Regions from separate parts of the Pseudoalteromonas sp. D15MCD-2 genome, predicted to be linked through region 1. Evidence: predicted binding sites of a transcription regulator. Region 1 holds the regulator's gene; the other holds the start of a gene.
What was found. The regulator LexA, encoded in region 1, represses DNA repair genes until DNA is damaged. The targets are predictions, from matches to a motif close to TACTGTATNNNNATACAGTA.
Positions count from the first base shown of each region.

Region 1 (11,481 bases):
CACTCGAAACCCATGTCGCATTACTTAGGTCGTCGAGTGCTGTTTTCAGGTATTGTGCTGGTGCTCATCATTGCCGCAATGAAATTAGGCTTTATTCACACCAACCCGTCGCCGCTTCACAAAGCTACAGCACGTACACAAATACAAATAAACACAACCACACCACATCAACAAAGTGCCAATACCAAGCAGCAGCTTGAAAGGCAAAGTGCTTTTCACTCGTGAAGTGGCCTTTAAAAATTCTAAGTAGCACCACAAATAAAATAATGGTGCCTAATGTCACGTGCATACCGTGAAAGCCAGTTAACAAGAAGAAGGTATTCCCATAAACGCCCGCATCTAAGGTCAAACCTAAGTCTTGGTAAGCATGCATATACTCGTAAACTTGTAAGCCAAGGAAAATCACACCTAATAGCACGGTTAAAGATAAAAATACCTTTAGAGCGCCGCGCTTATTGTTTTCTATCGCAACATGAGCAAAGTGAATTGTGACCGATGAGGTAAGCAGAATAAGCGTGTTGATCAATGGTAGACCTTGCCAGCCCATAGCCTGTGTGGTCTCGCCCGCTGGCGTAGATAATAGCGGCCATACTGCTTCAAAGGTTGGCCAGAGCACTTCATTGGTCATAGCGTTATTACCAGCGCCACCGAGCCAAGGCACCGAAATCATACGTGCGTAAAAAAGAGCGCCAAAAAACGCCATAAAGAACATAACCTCAGAGAATATGAACCAGCTCATACCTTGTCTGAATGAGCGGTCCATTTGTGCTGAGTAAAGTCCTTTATGAGACTCTTCAATAACGTTTCTAAACCAGCTAAAAACCATATAAATTAATATGGCAATGCCTAGATACAAGACATACTGGCCACTACTACCCTCACCACTTACTTGCATCACAGTTAAGCCAGCACCAACAGCAATTAAAAACATCGCGATGGCACCAACTATTGGCCAAGGACTCTCGGCTGGAACATAGTATTTTTCATAATTTTGATTCATTTTGTTTGCTCCCAATTAGCAATTAGCTTGGCGGCTTTTAATCGTTTTTAGCCACAACATGCCCGCTAATATCAAACACGGTATACGACAACGTCAGTTCCTCAACATCGTCGGGTAACTCAGTATCAACATAAAACAACAAGGTAAATTCCATTTCTTCACCGGCTTTCATTGGCTGCTGATCAAAGCAAAAACAGGCGATTTTATGTAAGTACTTTGCCGCTTTACCCGGTGATACTGATGGAATTGCTTGCATGACTTTGTCTTCATTACTGGTGTTCTTTGCTGAGAATTTAACTTCACGCATGGCACCAGGTTGTACCGCCACGCTGTATTGCTCAGACTGCACCTTAAATGGCGCGCCGCTTTGGGCGTGAGTGGTAAAGCTGACATCAACTTGGCGCTGTGTATTTATTGATTCACTCGCGCTCGCTTTTTCTAATGATGGCTTACCATTCAACCCTGTAACGTCGCAAAACACGTCGTAAAGCGGCACCATTGCAAAAGCAAATGCGAACATGAGCAAGCATGTAATCAGCAGTTTTTTTAGCAAAGGTGCATGGTTCATTACTTAATCTCCGGCGGTGTTTCAAAGGTGTGATAAGGCGCTGGAGAATCGACTTCCCACTCTAAACCTTCAGCTCCATCCCATACTTTGGCAGGTGCCTTTTCGCCACCTCGAGCACATTTAAATACCACCAATACAAACAACAGTTGCGATAAGCCAAATGCAAAACCACCAATACTGATAATGGCGTTAAAGTCAGCGAATTGCAGAGCATAGTCAGGAATACGACGCGGCATACCAGCAAGGCCAACAAAGTGCATAGGGAAGAACAACACGTTGACACTGATTAGCGATAACCAAAAATGCCATTTCGCCAGCGTTTCGTTGTACATGTTGCCGGTCCATTTCGGTAGCCAATAATAGGCTCCCGCCATAATTGAGAACACAGCCCCTGTCACAAGCACATAATGGAAGTGAGCCACCACAAAATAGGTATCGTGATACTGAAAATCTGCCGGTGTAATCGCAAGCATCAAGCCAGAGAAACCACCTAAGGTGAATAACACAATAAAGGCGATGGCAAACATCATCGGAATTTCGAAGCTAATCGAACCGCGCCACATGGTGGCCACCCAGTTAAACACTTTAACGCCCGTTGGTACCGAGATAAGCATGGTGGCGTACATGAAAAACAACTCGCCTGCAACAGGCATCCCTGTGGTAAACATATGGTGTGCCCAAACGATAAAACTTAGCAGCGCAATCGATGAAGTTGCATACACCATAGACGCATAGCCAAATAGCTTTTTGCGCGAGAAGGTCGGTACGATAGTCGATATAATGCCAAAGGCCGGCAAAATCATGATGTACACTTCGGGGTGACCGAAGAACCAGAAAATGTGCTGGAACATCACAGGGTCGCCCCCACCGGCTGCATCAAAAAAGCTGGTTGCGAAGTATTTATCGGTCAACACCATAGTGACTGCCCCTGCTAGGACAGGCATAACAGCAATTAACAAAAATGCAGTGATTAACCATGTCCAAACAAATAGCGGCAGCTTCATCCACGTCATACCTGGCGCTCTTAAGTTGACGATAGTCACGATAACGTTAATCGCCCCCATAATTGAGCTGATACCCATGATATGTACGGCAAACACAAAAAGTGCAGTGTTATCGTTACTGTAAGTTGTTGATAGTGGTGCGTAAAAAGTCCAACCAAACGCAGGACCACCACCAGGCATAAGTAACGAAGCCAATAGGATTAAAAATGCAAACGGCAATATCCAAAAGCTCCAGTTATTCATACGTGGTAAGGCCATATCAGGCGCGCCTATCATCATAGGTACCATCCAGTTTGCAAGCCCAGTAAATGCGGGCATAACGGCACCAAACACCATGATCAAACCATGTACGGTAGTCATTTGGTTAAAAAAGTGCGGGTCAACTAGCTGTAATCCAGGCTGAAAGAGTTCAGCGCGGATCACCATTGCCATGGCTCCACCTATTAAAAACATAGTTAGAGAAAAAATCAGGTATAAACTACCAATGTCTTTATGGTTGGTAGTGTATAGCCAGCGCTTAAAACCTTTAGCTGGATGATGATGGTCGTGATGCGCATGCCCAGTTGCTTGCTCGTTAATAACATTACTCATTAGTTCGCCTCCGCTGCTGCATCAATCGCGGCTTGAATTTGACTCGGTTGGATAACATCGCCGGTATCATTACCCCACGCGTTTCGCTTATAAGTAATAACCGCAGCAAGTTGCTTAATTGAAAGCTGTTTATCAAACGCTTGCATTGCTGTGCCAGGCTTACCGTGTAACACGATATCTATGTGATCTTTTACATCACCTAATACAATCGGGCTGCCTTTAAGTGCTGGAAATACGCCAGGTAGGCCCATACCGGTAGGTTGGTGGCATGCAGCACAACTAGCCATGTAGACTTGCTCACCCAAGGTCATAAGCTCTTCTTTCGGTAATGTTTGATCAAGCAAAGCAGCATCCGCTGCGGCCGCATTGGCTTTTTCTTGCTTGGCATCTGCAAGCCAATTAGCAAATTCATCTTCAGGTAAGGCTTTCACCACAACAGGCATAAAGCCATGATCTTTACCGCATAACTCAGCACATTGACCACGGTATACTCCTGGCTCGTTAATACGTGTCCACGCTTCATTGATAAACCCAGGATTTGCATCTTTTTTAACCGCAAAATCAGGCACCCACCATGAATGAATTACATCGTCTGAGGTCATTAAAAAGCGAACTTTTTTATTGATAGGAAGTACTAGCGGTTTATCTACTTCAAGCAAATAATGCTCAGTTTTCTCTGCTTGGTTGTCTATTTGATCTTTAGGAGTAGATAGAATCGAGTAATAAGCAATGTCTTCACCCATGTACTCGTAATGCCACTTCCATTGTGAGCCAGTCACTTTAATGGTGATATCGGCTTTAGAAGCATCTTCCATGGCAATTAAGGTTTTTGTGGCAGGCACAGCCATGGCGATTAAGATGACAAATGGAATGGCAGTCCAAAGTATTTCAACTTTTGTACTTTCATGAAATTGGGCAGGCTTGGCCCCTTTGGATTTACGGTGGTGTATTAAAGCCCAAAACATCACCGCAAATACGATGATGCCGATTACACAGCAGATAATAAATATCGTCATGTGTAACTCATAAACATTATTACTTATATCGGTCACCCCTTTACGCATATTGTATTGGCTATTTGCCAATGCAAGCTCAGGAAGTGCAAACAATATAAGCCACAAGGCGTAACGCAGTTTACCCATGTGACGGCTCCTTTAGATGCTATTGCAAGACGCAAAGCGAAAAGGCGATACAACAAGGTGCCCATTCGTTTTTCTTATTGTTCAGAGCGACTACGTATCATTTTGACCCACTTATGATACCGACCCCTTGACTAACACCTCGCACATTTTTGTGTCTTTTTATTAATTAGGTGTTAATACAGTGTATTAACCAATTAGTTAAAAAATGACCAATAAGCAAGTTTTAATGATAATAAATGTTTATTTTGGTGCAGAAATAACAACTATAATCAGCGCGTTATTTAATGTTTAGGAGTAAGAACGAAATATAAAAAGAGAGGAAAACTGCGCCATATAAGGCTTTAAATGAAGAGTAAGGATTCACAAATCCTAATTAAGTAGTAAAATTTCAGCGGCGCACCAAATTGAGTCAATTTGATGCACCAAATTGGGAACGCTTACATCCAGTCAGCGTTACGAATAACACCTACCGCTAACCCCTCGATGTTGAACGACTCATGCTCAAGATCAACCTCAATAGGCGAAAACTCTTCGTTCTCAGCGTGTAAAAGTACTTTGCGACCCGCTTTTTCTAGACGCTTAACTGTTACATCTTCATCGACTCGAGCTACAACTACTTGCCCGTTTTCAGCAACTTGTGTTCTGTGTACTGCAAGCAAATCGCCATCCATAATACCAATGTCTTTCATACTCATACCATTTACACGCAGTAAGAAATCGGCAGCAGGTTTAAATAATGAAGGATCAACTTGGCAGTGACTTTCAACATGCTCTTGAGCCAAAATAGGTTCACCAGCTGCAACACGGCCAATTAAAGGTAAGCCTAACTGCTCTGGCTCATCTTCTTCAATTAACTGAATACCGCGACTCGCCCCAGGCTTCATTTTGATCATGCCTTTTTTTGCCAGTGCTTTTAGGTGTTCTTCAGCAGCGTTGGCACTTTTAAAACCCAATGTTTGAGCTATTTCAGCACGCGTAGGTGGCATGCCTGTATCTTTAATAAAGACTTTAATTAGTTCTAAAATTTGCGATTGGCGTTTAGTTAATGGGCGCATACAACTGGTTTTCCATACAGTACATTTAACTGTGAGTATATACAGTTATTTGAAAATCGCAAATTTAAATTAACCCCATCATATTGCTACAAAACTAACATTGAACCACACCGAAAGATGCCATAAGGTATTAGCTTTAATTAGCAGGCTAAGGAAACACAATGAGTATTTGGCACCAACCAATCACGTTAGAGCTTTGCAAAGAGCTTGAACAAGGGATTACCGGTCAAGGCACTTTAATGAAAACTATGGGCATTGAGGTAACTGAAATTGGCGATGATTATTTAATGGCAACCATGCCTGCTATTCCTGAGCATCATAACCCTATGGGCATGGTCCATGGCGGAGCAAACGTTGTATTAGCAGAGACAGTGGCAAGCTATGCAGCCAATTTCGTGGTTGATTTCAATAAGTTTTATGCTGTTGGCCAAGAAATTAATGCCAACCACATGAAAGCGTCACGCAAAGGAACGTTAACAGCAACTGCTAGACCGCTGCATTTAGGTAAGCGAACTTCTGTTTGGGATATTAAAATTACCAATGCCGCAGGAGAGCTTTGCTGCGTATCAAGAATGACCGCAGCTGTTGTAGAGCGATAAATTCAGGCTATTTTTCGACAGGATAAATAGTAATTTCAATCCCTGCGCCAATTGCAGAGATACGTAACAAGGTATCGGCATGCAGGGGTTGGTTAAAGCATTTAGGCGAATTACCTGATTCAAAGCCTATATCAAATGTACGCTTTGAGCACGATAACCACTGTTTTAATGCATTGCGCGAGCAAGACTCAATAAGCTCGCAAAGCTGGTTAATTGCTTTATCAGGAGAGCTGATATCTGCGGTTGCTTCAATACGTGCTAGTTGGCGGTATTCATCTTGGTCATAATGTAAAACCATGGCGTTTTTCTTCAAATCAGCAACAAGCGCACTAATATCGTGCTTTGATTCAAGCTCCAGATCTACATTTAAAAATTGAATTTCCGACATACTCTCGTTTTTACCCTCTATTTATATCGACTGAAACTTTAACTCAGTTTTGTATATATACCAAATCTAGAATACAGTTAATGCGACATTATGCCGCATTGGCAATCTAGCTAAACAACCTAAAATAGCGCCCACATAACAATAATAACGGGGTAATAATGAATAAACGCCTGTTTAAGTATGCTCGTAAAGGGCATAAATGGCTTGGCTACTTACTTGCTTTGCAGATCTTTTTTTGGATTTTAGGTGGGCTTGTGATGAGCTCATTACCACTTGAAAAAGTGCATGGTAAGCATCTGGCTAATCGCAGTTTAAGTAGTCCATTTTTATTGTCGGACTACCCTGCTTCAATTGATAAAATAACAGCGCAATTCGAGCAAATCGAGGGTATTAAATATAGCCATTTTTTAAATACCCCGATTATAGAAGTTACATCCTCTAGCGGTACGTTTATTTTTGATGGCAGAACAGGTGCTAAAATGCCTGCACCGAGTAAAGCGCAAATCATTGAAAATGCGCAAGCTCACCTGCTTATTGACGCAAAAATAACGCAAGCGCAGTTATTAACAAAAGGGCCTAGAGAAGTCGGTCACAAAGCCAATGTTTGGCAAATTAGCTTCGATGATTGGTTAACAACAACCTTATATTTAGATAGCCAAACCGGTAAAGTTATAACTGTGCGCAGCACCCTGTGGCGCATTTTCGACTTTTTCTGGATGCTACACATTATGGATTATGATGAGCGTGAGAACTTTAACAATCCACTACTCATCAGCTTCTCAGCCACCAGCGTAGTATTTTGTATTACAGGAGTTCTCTTGTTACTACAAAACGTTCGAATTAAACGTAAAAAGCCAGCTACACGTGTTGGTCAATCAAAATAGGATTGCCATCTGGGTCGGTGATAATAAAACTCGCGTCACCGGCCTTTTGTATTTCTAATCCTTGTTGCTGAAATTGTGCAGCTAATTGCTCAAAGGTTGCAAATTCATCCAAAGCTTCAGCATTTTGATCCCACCCAGGATTAAAGGTCAGCATGGTTTTATCAAACATACCTTGAAACAAACCAATTAAATGTTCACCGTTTTTCATTATTAGCCAATGCTGTTCTATCTCCCCAGCAAACTCTTTGAAACCTAGCTTTTCATAAAACTGCTTTGAAGCACGAATATCTTTTACATTTAGACTTACAGAAAAAGCACCTAATAACATGGTTGTAATTCCTTTAATAAAAACGGCCTAACAACTATAGCTGAGTTGAAAAACTTTTCCTTTTTAGAATAGTCGCTCTAGAATAGCTGTTCCTGTAGTTCACTGATGTGATGGATATGCGTTTATTTCTATACTTAGCCCTTTGTTTTATTTTCACTTTTCCTATATCCGCTAAAGAGTTTTCGAGCTTTTACAGTGCCAAAAAGCATTTAATTAAGAATCTACCAAGCAATAGTAAAAGCTTATATTGTGGTTGCGATATCAAGCGCCAAGGTAAAAAACTTGTGCCAGACCCTGATGCGTGTGGTTATATTCCTAGAAACTCTGTCACCCGTTCAGGAAAAGAGAATGCTCGCGCAAAAAGAATAGAGTGGGAGCACATTGTGCCTGCCTGGGAGTTTGGTCATCAATTACAATGCTGGCAGGATGGCGGTCGCAAAAACTGTAAAAAGGTCAGTAAAAAGTTTCGTCAAATGGAGGCCGACATTAATAACCTTGCACCTGCTATAGGCGAGATCAATGCTGACCGTTCAAACTTTCGCTACGGCATGGTGTCAACATCAAGTGCAAGTTACGGAGCATGCCCTGTAAAAGTCGACTTTAAGCAACGCGTATTTGAGCCACCCATTTATGCAAGAAAGCAAATAGCCGATACCTATTTTTATATGCAAAAAACCTATGGCTTAAAAATATCTGATAAACAACGTAAATTATTTGAATCGTGGCAAAAGCTTGAAATAGCTGAAATTAGCAATCGAAAGTCTTTATAACTAGCAGCACATTCGTTTACATTTTAGACACTATAATTTATTGCTTTCAGATTAAGTAATTGTTAGTTTTTAAACAATTTATATAAGAAAGGAAGCACCATGTTTAAAAATAACAAACTCGCTTTAGCTGTCTTCTTAGCGGCTTCAGGCATGTCTTTATCTGGCTGCGGCGGCGGTGGCGGTGGCTCATCGAGCAATACCGATACCACGAATCCACCACCAACAACTTCAGAACCCACTTGGACGGCTGGTGTTTTTGAGCCATCAAGCGAATTTAAAGATCAATGCGCTGTACCGCGAACTGGCAATGATCCATATAACGATAATCAACCTTACCCAGATACAGCAGGCTCTGAGTTTACTGAGAAGATGTGGCTACGTTCATGGAGTGACGAAACCTATCTTTGGTACGATGAAATAGAAGACAATGACCCAGATAACTTCAGCTCTGTCGCCGCTTATTTTGATCAATTAAAAACCTTCGAAAAAACAGACTCTGGTGCTTATAAAGATCAATTCCATTTCAGCAGGCCGACAGATGAGTATTTTCAAGAGTCACAATCAGGTGTGGTTTCTGGCTATGGTATCAATTGGGCATTTATCAGTAATGTTCCGCCACGAGAGTTACGTGTAGCCTATTTAGAGAGTGACTCACCAGCTGCAAATGCAGGCTTACAGCGCGGTGATACTATTTTAATGGTCGACGACGTCAGCATTGACACTAATACTCAACAAGGCGTAGATATTCTAAATGAAGCGCTATTTGGGCCGACAGCTGGCGACTCGCACAATTTTGTTGTAAGCAGTAATGATGGCACCGAAAAATCGTTTACTCTAGTCGCAGGTAATATAACCCAAACACCTGTACAAAATGTCGATACTATTACCACAGGAGATGGCACTAAAGTTGGCTACATGCAGTTTAACAGCCACATAAGTATTGCTCAGCCTGAGCTGATAAGTGCTGTGAATAAGTTCAAAACCGACAATATCGACGAGCTTGTGATCGACCTTAGATACAATGGCGGTGGTTTATTAGCGCTTTCTTCACAACTTGCCTATATGATTGCAGGTCCAGCCAATACGAGTGACTATTTTTACTATCAAGTCATTGAAAATGACAAGCAGCCCGAGAGCGACCCATACCCGTTTATTGATATTGAAGTCGATTATTCTACTTTCGAGGGAACAGGTAATATTCTCCCTGACTTAAATTTATCGAAAGTCTATGTACTCAGCACTGATAATACGTGTTCAGCATCAGAAGCACTTATCAATGGCTTAAAAGGCATAGATACTGAAGTTGTTTTAATAGGTGGTAAAACCTGCGGTAAACCATATGGTTTTACCCCAACGCATAACTGTGCAACCACTTACTACACCATTCAGCTAACGGGTGTGAATTACAAAGGCTTTGGCGAATACTCTGACGGCTTAGTACCAACTCCTTCACCGCAATTCGATGCAGATGTAAAAGGCTGTAAACTCGATGACGACTTTAACCACCAGTTAGGTGATAGTGATGAAACACTTCTGAGTGCAGCGCTTTATCATATTGAGAATGATAGTTGCCCAGTGGTAACACAAAGTGTCACAGCTAAGCAAGCGACAACCTCATCTTATGCTGCTGATGAAGCTGGTATTGCGCTAAAAGCCAATACTACACTTTACAAAAATAATATGGATTTAACCCGTCCGCTACCAGCTAAGGAAGGTGATAATGAATAAAGCACTGTTATTAACCTGCACCTTACTGGCAAGCATAGCTGGCTGTAAAAGTACTCAAGCGGAGCAACCGCAAGATGCCACGCTTGTTCGGGTAAACCCGGGAGTGATTACTGATATACAGCAGGCTATTCAATCAGCTAAAGGCGGTGCACTGGTCACCTTAGCCGATGATGTGTTTACTAAAAGCGCAGAGTTGCTGATTGACCACGGCACCAACAAAGGGGCTGATGGCCTGCCAATTATGGGTGCCCATTCAATTCCCTCTGAGAAGTTTGTGTTGCAAAAGGCGGGCGAGCAATGCCTGCTTTACTACCCCAAAAAAGAGCTCCGTATTCCACTTCCTAATGTAGAGTGCGAAGTTAACTAACAAAAAGGCGCAGCTTCAGCTGCGCCTTTTACATCATAGGCTTTGATGAGGGCCAAACACCTCATAATGAATGCGTTCACTTGCAACCCCAATACCCAGTAGTTGCTCTTTTATCATTGCCATAAATGCGATTGGGCCACACAGGTAAAAGTCACCTTTGCTTATTGGTAAGCTTTCAGCGATGTGGTTTACATCCATTAAGCCCGCAAAATCGCCCCTCTTGCCATCTTTAAACCAGGTAACACAATGTAATGAAGCGTGCGCTTGCTGTTGCTTAAATAAATACTCTTTAAAGGCAAACTGCGTCTCACTGTCGCAAGCATGCAGGTAATGAATTGGCTGATTAGGTTGATTACTTAATAGTGTTTCGAGCATCGCCATCATCGGGGTTTGACCAACTCCCGCTGAGATCAATACAACAGGCGAGTCAATTTCGCGAAGCACAAAGTCGCCTGCGGGTGGGTAAATTTCTACCTCATCCCCCTCAGTTAAGCTGTGAAGGTAGTTAGATACCAAGCCTTCTTTTTTCACGCTAATTCGGTAATTACGACCATTACTTTGCTGCGATAAAGAGTATTGTCTAACTTGCGTTAAATCACTGTTTGCAGGCGTTACTTTAATCCCTAAATATTGGCCCGGTAAATACGCCACTACAGGCTTTGTATCGACAGGCGTTAAGGTGAAACTACAAATTTGCGATGACTCCATACGTTTTTCTGTAATAGTGAAAGTACGGGTACCAAACCATCCTCCCGGCGCCTTTTTGGTTTTTTGATATAGCGACATCTCCTCGTTGATACATACATCCGCTAATAATGAATAGGCTTCACGCCATGCATACTCAACCTCAGGAGTAAATTGTTCTGGCAATAACTCTTTTAAAGTCGCAATCAAATGTCCACCAACAATAGGATAATGCTCTGGCAAAATATGGTAACTGGTGTGTTTATGATTAATGCGCGCAAGCGCACCTTTTAACACTGCCAAGTTATCAATATTTGCCGCGTAGGCAGCTAAAGCATTAAACAGCGCAAATTGCTGAGAGCCCGATTGCTGA
Region 1 is NZ_JBCFQE010000001.1:225,931-237,411, reverse strand. It holds gene AADY36_RS01000 (DUF2909 domain-containing protein) at 1-225, shown strand, start outside; gene AADY36_RS00995 (cytochrome c oxidase subunit 3) at 125-1,000, opposite strand; gene AADY36_RS00990 (cytochrome c oxidase assembly protein) at 1,038-1,568, opposite strand; gene ctaD (cytochrome c oxidase subunit I) at 1,568-3,163, opposite strand; gene coxB (cytochrome c oxidase subunit II) at 3,163-4,305, opposite strand; gene lexA (transcriptional repressor LexA) at 4,743-5,360, opposite strand; gene AADY36_RS00970 (PaaI family thioesterase) at 5,522-5,959, shown strand; gene AADY36_RS00965 (hypothetical protein) at 5,967-6,347, opposite strand; gene AADY36_RS00960 (hypothetical protein) at 6,506-7,231, shown strand; gene AADY36_RS00955 (VOC family protein) at 7,206-7,559, opposite strand; gene AADY36_RS00950 (endonuclease) at 7,676-8,329, shown strand; gene AADY36_RS00945 (S41 family peptidase) at 8,429-10,057, shown strand; gene AADY36_RS00940 (hypothetical protein) at 10,050-10,424, shown strand; gene hmpA (NO-inducible flavohemoprotein) at 10,458-11,481, opposite strand, start outside.

Region 2 (11,481 bases), 2.4 Mb from region 1:
TAATGGACGGCTCGGTGCACCATGATAAACCAGCTTTAATAACTGAGAACCTTCATTAGTCTCTGTCGCTTGATAAATACCAAACCAATCAACTTGAGTTTGGGCAACAACAAAATCTATAATTTGTTGAAGCTTAGCCAGTTTTTCAGTATTGGTAGCATCATCGGCAACATAATCATTTAATTTGAATGGTTCATCTTGTAAGTAGCCAAACAAGCTACACGCACCACCCTCGCCTAGCTCAGGAATTTGATACTCCCAACGCACTGCTGGTAAAGCTGACTCTGCAAGATAATGTTCAAGGTTTGATAATTGCTCAGCAACCAAATTTTCTGGTAATTTAAGCTGAGCTGTCGATAAGTAGTTAGAAATCATTTAGCCATCCAAACATCTATAATGCCAGAATGATAACATGCGATTTTAGTGTGAGCTAGTACTGCTTGCTGTTAATTGATAATAAATTTCGACTTGGTTGCCTGCACTATTGAAGGTCACTTTTGAAGCTACTTCCCCAAGCAAGCACAAGCCTCTACCATGCTCTCTTGCAAGGCTTTGTTGATTTGCCTGTTCTTTACTAAAACCATTTCCTGAGTCGCAAACAGTAAAATATAAAGCAAGTTCTTCTGGGCAATAACGAATATCAATAATGATTAAGGCATCGGTTAAATTTGCGAGGGCCTCTTCACGTTGTTGATAATAAATTAAAAAGCCATCTTCCTGATTTTTGACCTCTGAGTCGAGACCTAACACCCCATGATCTAAAGCGTTGTTATACGCTTCTGAGAGTATCAAAAAGATATTAGCGCGATGTGCATTTAACCCCGCTACTTTGCTTATTACATCAACAACTTCCAGCACCGGATCGGTACTTTTGATTTGCTTTGAGTTCAAGCTCAATGAAAAATTAAAAGGTAATGCGGATAGCGGCTCTGATTTTTGCTCAGGCTCGCGCATTGGTAAGCAATTTAATAATACGAGGCTCAAGTCGTCTTGTTGTTTACTACCACGGGCAAATTTATTGACTCGTTCAAGTACTTGCTCAGTAGAAATAGCAGGTTTTGAGGCTAGCACTTTTTTAAAGCGATGCTCACCAAAGTACTCGTCATGTGGACTAGTCGTTTCAATGATACCATCGGTTGCCATGACAATGCGGCATGTGTCTTCTACTTCAATGTGAATAAGTGCACGTTCGAATTCATCTTCTTCTAAAATACCCAGTGCCATGTGTTGAGATTCAAGGGTACGAATAACTTCACCGCTTTGATTGATGATATAGGTATCGGGTAAGCCCCCTAGCCATGCCGAGATACTTTTTCCGGTACTGCTAAGCTCTATGATGGTTGCAGCACAAAACATGTGGCCTGGTAATAACTTACCTAATACTGAATTGATTTCTGCGGCAATATCACTCACAGACATGCCCTTACTCACCATGGTATAAAATACTCTTGAAGCAGGGAGAGCTCCGACTGCAGCGGCTAAACCATGACCAGTAAAATCGCCAAGCATGCAATATAAGCTACCTAATGGGCTTTGTGCGACCAAAAACATATCGCCATTAAACATAGCCGCAGGCGATAAATGAAAATCTAAATGCTTAGGAAAAGATTGTTGGTTCTCAAGAGCATTATTAAAAATATGTTCGACAATTTCATGTTCACGCTCAACTTGATTTTGATGATATTCAAGTTGTAGATTTTGCTCTCTTGCCTTTTGGCTTAAATTACGGATCCGGCTATGCGCTTTAATTTTCGCGTTAAGAATCACTTCTTGAAACGGCTTATGTAAAAAGTCATCGCCGCCAACCGCTAAGCAACGCTCAAAACTCGCTTCGTCTTCTAAAGAGGTAATAAAAATAATCGGCAAATAGACTTGGCTAAAGCGCTCTTTGATAATAGCAGCGGTTTCAAAGCCGTCCATCACAGGCATAATGACATCGAGTAACACAATATCAATGGTGTGTTCTTCGAGCAGGTTTAAAGCAACAAGACCGTTTTCAGCGCTATAAACACGGTAGCCCTGCTGCTCTAACATCACGGTTAATAAGCGACGATTTAAGGCAAGATCGTCTACAACCAGAATATTAAGCATCAATCAATATCGAACTTTTTATCAAAACGTGAGATTTGCAGGATTTTTTTCAATTGCGGTTGGCAGTTACTAATTTGAATTGTTTCAACTTTGCCTGTTAGGTTTTTTTTCATGTTCAGTAACATGCCTAACGCTGAGCTGTCCATGTAATCTGTTTCTCTAAGGTCTATAACCACTTTATCGATATTGTCGTTGAGATCGGCATACGCCTGACGAAAAGATTGCACCAAATTAAAATCAAATTTTCCTTTGATTTGTACAGTTAATATAGCGCCATCAGCAGAAGTGCTGCGCGTTAAACTCATAATAAACTCCTAATAAACAAATCTTTCCTGATACTTAACTAAATATAACCGCTTAAAACAAATAAGCCAAAAATTAAAACACTTAGGATGAAATTTGTTATCATTTAGCCAAGCTTTTATAACGAGATCTACCATGAGCGATAATAATCTAGTTTATTCAACTGCTACGGGTCGCATTGAGCAACCTAAAGAAAGTAAACCAAGCCAAGGTAAAATTTTTAAAGACGGCTTTTTACGCATTGAACGTCAAACCAAAGGACGCAAAGGTAAGGGCGTGATGTTAGTTGTTGGTATCGACAGCGAGCAGCATGACTTAAAAAAATTAGCCAAAACCATTAAAAGTAAAATGGGCCAAGGCGGTGCAGTAAAAGACGGTATCATCGAAGTACAAGGTGATGACAGAGATAAGCTAAAAGCGATTCTCGAAGGACTAAAATTTAAAGTTAAAATTGCAGGGGGCTAATCACCCCCCTTATTTTTTGATTTCTGTATTTTATGAATTCAATGAGTTGAGCTGTTCATAAAGTGTTGGCAACTCTTCTTCTGGGATAGGCTTACTATAGTAGTAACCTTGCACAATATAACAGTTGTTGTTTTGTAAAAACTCAATCTGTTCAATGGTTTCCACCCCTTCAGCAACAACATTAAGCTTCAACTTTTGCGCCATTGCAATGATCGCAGCGGTTATTTCCATATCATTACTATCTTGTGGAATATCTTTCACAAACGAGCGATCAACCTTCAAAATATCGACAGGGAAACGTTTAAGGTAACTCAGTGAAGAGTAGCCTGTACCAAAGTCATCGATTGAAATTGACACGCCCAAAGCTTTTAGCTGATGCAGTTGTAGAATAGCTGCTTCAACATGCCCCATCAGCATACTTTCTGTTAGCTCAAGGTGTAAGCGTTTAGGCTCAACTCCTGTTTGTTTGATGATCTTATCCAGTGTCGACACTAAATTCGCATCTTTAAACTGACGTGCCGATAAATTAATTGAAATATTATTCTTTAAATCTTGGCTAGCTAAACGCGCTGCAAATTCACACGCCTCTTGCAGTATCCACGCACCTAACTCAACAATTAAGCCCGTTGCCTCAGCAATAGGAATAAACTTGGTCGGTGGGATCATCCCTTCTCTAGGGTGGAACCAGCGAATAAGTGCTTCGTAGCCAACCACTTGGTTATTTCTACAATCAACTTGTGGTTGATAATAAACTCTAAACTGCCCTTCGCGAATACCAGTACGAAGCTCATTTTCAATAAATAAGCGTTCGTTTGCTGCCGCATTAAGCTCTTGGCTATAGAAGTGGAAAGTATTACGTCCTTTCGCTTTTGCTTCATACATCGCAAGGTCGGCATGTTTAAGTAACTGATCTTCTTCTTGGCTATCAAATGGTGCCATTGTGATACCAATACTGGCACTGATGATCACTTCATTGTTACCTAATTTGATTGGCTCATTAAGCGTGCGCTGAATCGTATTGGCCACTTCCATGGCATGTGTTTGGTGCTCAATACCACTTAATAATACCGCGAATTCATCACCACCTAAACGCGCTATTGTATCTTCCGTACGCAAACGCTTTTTCAAACGGTTAGCCACTTCTACTAATAACTGATCCCCAGCATCATGCCCTAGTGTATCGTTGATACGTTTAAATTCATCTAAGTCAAAATAGAATAAGGCAAATGCATAATGACCACGTTCAGCCAGTGCCATTGATTTACGCAGCTGCATTCTGAAGAAAGTACGGTTAGCAAGCCCCGTTAAGGTATCAAAGTAAGCCAATTGCTCCATCTTACGCTGGCTTTCTTTTACAAACGAAATATCTTGAGCTGATGCCACGTAACTGGTGATCTCACCACCATCTTCACGAATTGGTGAAATACTTAACGAAACCCAAACTGATTGGCGTTCATTCCCTTGTAATAAGGTATCCCCGCGCCAATAATTACGGCTACGCAAATCGATATCAATATCATCGACTAAAATCGCCATTTCTTGTGAAATGATATTCAGCAGCGGCGAGCCAATAAAGTGACGCTCCTCAAAACCGGTCATTTCAACCATTTTCGGATTCACGTATTTGATCTCAAAGTCTTGATTGGTGATCACCACACCGGTACCAGAGAAAGCCACAGCTTTAGATAAACGATTCGCCGCTTTTTCAGCTATTTCTTTTTCACTAATGCGCTGGTTTAAACCATCGATCAACTTACGAATTTCAATAGCCATGTCTCTAAACGAGCCATTTAGCGTGCCAATTTCATCTTTATTAGCCTTTGGAAACTCAGTTTGTAATTGCCCTTTGCCAAAACTAACTACCGCATTAACTAACGAGTGAATGCGACGCAGTACTAGTTGATAAAGTGCTTGATGCAATAATAAGGCAACTAAAATAGCGTACAAGATAAACAAGCCGAAGAATTTTACTTTTAACTCTTCAAGCGCAGAAAGTGCAGACGAGCGCTTTTTATAAATTCCAATATACCAGTTTAGGTTCTCGACTTTACGAATATTGATAATATGTGTTTCACCATCTTGTACGAATGAATTTGCCGACTCAGGTAACTTTAAACGAATGGTTTCAGACACTAGTTTTTGCAGATCAGGGTTTACAAAATCTTCGGTGAGTAATTTTTTACCTTCACGACCATATTGCTCAAGCGTGGTTTTATCTAAATCAGGGTGAGCTAACAGCTGACCTTTTGCATCAAACACTAACAGATGCTGCTCACGGTCACCGATAGGCAACTGTGCCAATAAGGTCTCAAGCGCGATATCACTGCCCGTGACACCAAAAAATTCGTTATCAAGGTAGATTGGCACAAGCACACTCACCACCCACTTATGCCATATAGTGTCGTAATACACTTTTGACCACACCGCTTCTCGGCTTGGGTTAGTTGCTGCCTGAGCGTAATTGAAGGTTTCGCCTTTAGTAAAATCAAAACTACCAGGTACATTGAGTGCCCAGTTAGGTGGTGCGATACGAATAAAGTTGTCTTTGGTGACAAGGTAAAAATTAAAGAAATCTTGAATTAAGGTCGGTGAAACGATTTTCCATAGCGATTCAGAATCGTTTATAAGCTGTTTATAAAATTCAGAATATTTATCTTGAGGGAGAAACGCAGCCGATAAGCCATCTTCTGAGGTACTACGGATACTGCCATCGAGGGCAAATTTGAGTTCTGCGCTGCGTTTACTTTGTAAATGCGATTCGTTGTGAAGGAGCTGGCTGCTTACGACGTTATTAGCCTGCTCAGCAATATTGATTTTGGTTTTGATCAAGCGGTTAAATTGACGACTCAAGCGTTCACTAGAGTGCTTTAAAAGTTCGTGCTCTTCAAACACAAGCTGTTTTTCTTCAGATTTAAGCATCAAAGCCGCAGCACATATACCTGCAATCAAACAAATCGCAGAAATCAGCAGCGACAATTTCATACTTAATGAATTTACACCAAAACGTGATGGCGGTCGTCGATACACCACAGGACTACCTTATTAATAATTGTTATTATTTATTGTGCAAAAACAAATATACCAGATTCATTTTTATATTTATAAATTTTTTATAAATATAAATGAATTTTCTGAGTAAACACCGATGTTTTCTAAATTAGCTGCGATAGGCAGTTGACTTTACATACAAGTGTTTTTACATTAGTTCAATGAAACAAATTATCTCTCGCACTTATTTTTCGTTTTTTAGCTTCTTTAGATAGAGGAGGCTTAACTGTTTGCGAGATAAATTCACCGAATAGCTAAAGCCTCCCACTTGGGAGGCTTTTTTGTTTGTGCACTGTTTTGGAATGAGGAAACCAACATGAGCATTGATACATTAAATGCGTTACGACACGATATTAATGAAATAGATTCCGACTTATTGGTGTTACTGGCTAAAAGACGCCGTATTAGCCACAGCGTAGTTGAATATAAAATTGCCAATAACAAACCAATTCGCGATGAAGCCCGCGAACAAGCATTACTCGAAAAGCTTATTAATTATGGTAAGTCGCTAGGTCTAGATGCGTACTACATCAATAATGTGTTCCAAACTATTCTTGAAGATTCTGTTTTGAATCAACAAGCAATGCTACAAAAGAATCTAAACCCTGAAGCAATGAGCGAAAGTCATCGTGTTGCTTACTTAGGTGGTCAAGGCTCTTATAGCCAATTAGCCTGCCATAAATATTTTAGCCGTCGCCCAGGTAAGCTGATTGAGATGGGCTGTTCGAGCTTTGATCAAATCACTGGCAAAGTTGAAAGTGGCCAAGCTGATTTCGGCTTACTGCCAATTGAAAACACCAGCTCAGGTAGTATCAATGAAGTGTTCGATTTATTACAACATGCACAAGTATCAATTGTCGGTGAGGTCACTCACAGCGTTGAGCACTGTTTATTAGCAATGCCAGGTACTGAGCTTTCTCACATTAATAAAATCTTTGCTCACCCACAGCCTTTTGCTCAATGTAGCCGCTTCATTCAGGGTTTAGGTGATATTCAACATGAAACCTGTGACTCAACCTTCCATGCATTACAATCAGCGGTTGAAACTACAAACAGCGCCGCTATCGGCTCAGCACAAGCAGGTAAAAATGTAGGGTTAGAAGTCGTTAAATCAGGCCTTGCAAACCAAAGCGAAAACCATAGCCGCTTCATTGTCGTCGCGCGTAACCCGTTACAAGTATCTAAGCAAATTCCAACAAAAACCAGTTTGATTATGGCGACCAAACAACAAGCGGGTTCATTGGCTGATGCCTTGATGATTTTTAAACAACATCAAATTAACCTAGTAAAATTGGAATCTCGCCCAGTACCTGGAAACCCATGGGAAGAGGTGTTTTATGTTGACCTTGAAGCAAACCTCGATGACTTACATGTTAAGCAAGCGCTTGAAGAGCTAAAAGAACACACCCAATACACCCGTGTATTAGGCTGCTATCAAAGTGAGTCTTTGCAAGCTGTTAGTGTGTAACAGCCAGCCTAGATATGATTAATAAAAAGGAGCCAGTCGGCTCCTTTTTCGTATAATTTCATCTTAGATACTTGCACCTACTGCCCTGTCTAAGCATAATCTTGAAAACAATTTGAAATTGGAACTTTCATGAATTGGTTAGCAGAATTAGCAACTAAAAGAACACCTTGGTTATTATTAGCCGTTATTTCACTCGCATTTGAAATCACTGCGTTATTTTTTCAATACAACATGGGCCTTGAGCCATGCATCATGTGTATATATCAACGTACTGCTGTTTTAGGCTTACTTGCAGCGGGTGTGATTGGTGCAATTAACCCACAAAATATGGTTGTTCGCTTAGTCGCATTTGCCACTTGGGGTGTCTCTGCAATTTGGGGTTACTTTATTGCCAAAGAACACATTGCAATGCAAAACAATACTGACCCTTTTGCATTTAGCTGTGCATTTGAACCTAACTTCCCAAGTTTTATGCCTTTGCATGAATGGATCCCTAGCTTCTTTGCCGCTACTGGTGATTGCGGAAATATCGATTGGCAGTTTGCTTCTATGAGTATGCCAGCATGGATGGAAGTGATTTTTGCAGCATTTTCAGTGGTATTTGTGGCTGTTTTAGTTAGCCGATTAGTGAGCAAAAAGTCGCTATAATGATTTATTTTTTTACTAGCCAAATCCCTGCTTTAAAAAGCTTTAAAGTAAGGCAACGCCAGCAAATTATTGCCCTTGCTTTGGCTCATTTAAGCCCAAGCAAAAAGATCATTTTATCAGTATGTAAGCTTGCCTTTTTAGCACCATTATTTTTAGGCTTGGCCTACTTTGAAGGCTGGATGCTTATTCCTTGGTTATTGTTAGCGGGCTTAAGTTACCCACTCATCACAACACCTATCGAAAACATGTTCGCATTAGCGCATTTAGACAAAGCTATCAATGAATTTAAACAGGGCGAATAACGCCCTGTTTAGGTGAATAGCCCGCTATTTATAATGTAATTTTCCCCTCAAGTTTAGCAAATAGCTTATCGCCAATTCCTTTTACTTCTTTTAATTGCTCTACCGACTTAAACGGACCTTGCTTTTTACGGTGCTCAACAATCGCTTTGGCTTTTGACTCTCCAATACCCGGTAATTGAGTAAGTTGATCTATGCTAGCTTTGTTTATACTGAGCTTTTGCATTTTAACTTGTGTTGCTTCGGTTGGTTTAACGGCGAATGCCGATGTAGCAGGTAGTAACGCAATGCTTGTGGCAAGTAAAATACTTGATAGTAATTTCATAATTTCCTCCATGATGTCCATCTTGGACAGGTAGTTAGCTATTACCCAACACTCACTCCATCGCTTGTGTTTAACTTTGGGTAACAATTTAAATAAAGCTAATGTCCCTATTATTGTCAAATTTGCTGAATAAAATTTTTCTCAAGTTACTTGCAAAGTAAGCCCCGAAGCATTACTGTATATAAAAACAGTAATCAAAGTAGCGGTATTACGCTGCAAATGCCACGCTTAAATGCAGGAGAAATCATGGCTGTTGTTGTTAAATATGTTGTAGAAAGAAACGGAGTCGAGCGCATGACGTTTACTACTAAGAAAGAAGCTGATGCGTATGACAAAATGCTCGACATTGCTGAGTCATTAGAACTAATGCTTGAAAAAGTTGATGTACCATTAAGCGAGCAACAAATTGAGTCACTGGCGCTTGAAATGGCAAAAGAAAAAGACCAATTTATGGCGGTACTTAAAGGTGCAAAAGACGCCCCAGCTAAGCCTAAAAAAGCAAAGTCAGACGACAACGTTGCTGATATAAAAGAAAAAGCGGCAAGCTAAACGCAAATTTAGATCATAAAAAAGGGCAACAGATGTTGCCCTTTTTTGTGTTTAATCAAAAACTACAGTGACGACTCAACTTCATCAAATAAGTCTGTAATTTCTTTTTTCGGCTCAGCAGTTGTAAGGCTAACAACAACAATAGCAATTGTTGATAAAATAAAGCCTGGGACAATCTCATAAATGATTGCACTTAATGCTTGGCCATCAATTGTAATTGGCGCGTAAATCCAAAATAGTACTGTTGCAGCACCAACAACCATACCACTAATAGCGCCTTGTAAGTTCATGCGCTTCCAGTAAAGGCTCAGTAATACGAGTGGACCAAATGCAGCACCAAAACCTGCCCATGCATTACTCACTAAATCTAAGATAGAGCTATCGCGGTCATAGGCTAAGTAAATAGCAAATAGAGCCACCAAAATAACACTAATACGACCAACTAAAACCAGCTCTTTTTGAGATGCACTACGGTTTAAGTAAATCTTATAAAAATCTTCGGTTAGTGAGCTTGAACAAACTAATAACTGTGATGAAATAGTACTCATAATCGCCGCTAAAATAGCTGCCAATAAGAAGCCAGCAATTAAAGGATGGAAGATAAGCTCAGACAACACTAGGAAAATCGTTTCTTTATCATCAATTGGCATTTGGTTTTCAAGCATATAAGCAGCACCAAATAGACCTGTTAGCACAGCACCAATAGCTGAAAGCGTCATCCACGACATACCCACACGGCGCATAGTCGGCATATCTTTCACAGAGCGCACAGACATAAAACGCACAATAATATGTGGTTGACCAAAATAACCAAGGCCCCATGCCATTGCAGAAATAATCGCTATTGTTGAACCACCTGCAAACCAATCCATCATATTAAGTGCATGAATTTCTGATTCTTTTGGTGAGCTTAATAATAAGTCATAGCGTGCATTTGCAAGTGTATCCATAACTGGCTGATCAAGCATGGTAAACGTTGCAATTGGCACAGCCAGCAACGAGATAAACATGATACAGCCTTGTACAAAGTCAGTCAGGCTCACTGCTAAGAAGCCACCAAACAAGGTATATAACACGACGACACCGGTTGTGATGTACAGACCCATTTCGTAGCTCATATTAAATGAGTTTTCGAACAACTTGCCGCCTGCAACAACACCTGACGAGGTATACAAGGTGAAGAAAACAATGATTACAATCGCAGAGATCACACGCAGAATATTTTTATTATCATCAAAGCGGTTCGCGAAGTAATCTGGAATGGTGATTGAGTCATTCGCCTTTTCTGTGTAAACACGTAAACGAGGCGCGACTAGGAAGTAGTTAGCCCAAGCACCGAGTACTAAACCTATGGCAATCCAAACCTTGCTTAAACCAAACAAATACATTGCACCCGGTAGACCCATTAGCAGCCAACCACTCATGTCTGATGCGCCAGCTGAAAGCGCAGCAACACTTGGTGATAAATTACGACCACCTAGCATATAGCCTGATACATCGTCGGTAGATTGCTTATAAGCATACAGCCCAATCCCCAGCATGACGATGAAGTACATTGCTAACGAAATTATCATTCCTGTTTCCAAATTAGCCTCCAAAAGTTGTTTAATGTTGGCTTTTAATCCGAATAATGACTCGCAAGTTATTTAATTTTAAGACATTATTGGGGTAAAAACCGATATCACCCATGACTATAACATGCTTCCCCCCTTCAACTCCAATCAAGCAGTTCAATGACAGGGTTTACAATTTCAACCTTTTCATAACAAAAATATGATATTTAATCTCAAGTTATAGAATTCAATTGCAATTTATCCTAGTCTTAAGATCAGAATAAAATCAGTATTTATCCTCAAATACTCGCATTTAATTAATGCTATTTCAGGCACAATGACATATATTGCTGATGGATAAATGAATTAACCGAAGTGGACATGCCAGGACTATGTATTTTTACGCTGCACGCCAACCTATTTTAGATAAGGAAAAGAAACTTGTCGGCTACGAACTCCTTTTTAGGGATGGCGTAGATAACGTGTTTCCAGACATTGATGGCGATGAAGCAACATCACGACTCATTGAAGGTAGTCAGTTCAATTTTGGTTTAGAAGATTTAACGGATAACAAACCAGCTTACATTAATTTCACTTTAGAGACACTCCAAAAAGGCTACCCTTTATTACTGGGTAAAGAACAAGTCGTTGTCGAAATTCTTGAAACTATTCAACCAGGTAAACGTTTACTTGCTCTGGTTAAAGATTTAAAAGAGCGTGGTTACACACTGG
Region 2 is NZ_JBCFQE010000001.1:2,603,251-2,614,731, forward strand. It holds gene AADY36_RS11925 (GAF domain-containing protein) at 1-375, opposite strand, end outside; gene AADY36_RS11930 (ATP-binding SpoIIE family protein phosphatase) at 421-2,091, opposite strand; gene AADY36_RS11935 (STAS domain-containing protein) at 2,091-2,396, opposite strand; gene AADY36_RS11940 (translation initiation factor) at 2,530-2,859, shown strand; gene AADY36_RS11945 (bifunctional diguanylate cyclase/phosphodiesterase) at 2,890-5,889, opposite strand; gene AADY36_RS11950 (chorismate mutase) at 6,224-7,375, shown strand; gene dsbB (disulfide bond formation protein DsbB) at 7,505-8,023, shown strand; gene AADY36_RS11960 (DUF6170 family protein) at 8,023-8,325, shown strand; gene AADY36_RS11965 (ComEA family DNA-binding protein) at 8,354-8,647, opposite strand; gene AADY36_RS11970 (YebG family protein) at 8,894-9,196, shown strand; gene putP (sodium/proline symporter PutP) at 9,259-10,770, opposite strand; gene AADY36_RS11980 (EAL and HDOD domain-containing protein) at 11,142-11,481, shown strand, end outside.
Region 2: a site for LexA is predicted at 8,821-8,840, ahead of AADY36_RS11970 (YebG family protein). Genes of this name have one in related genera too.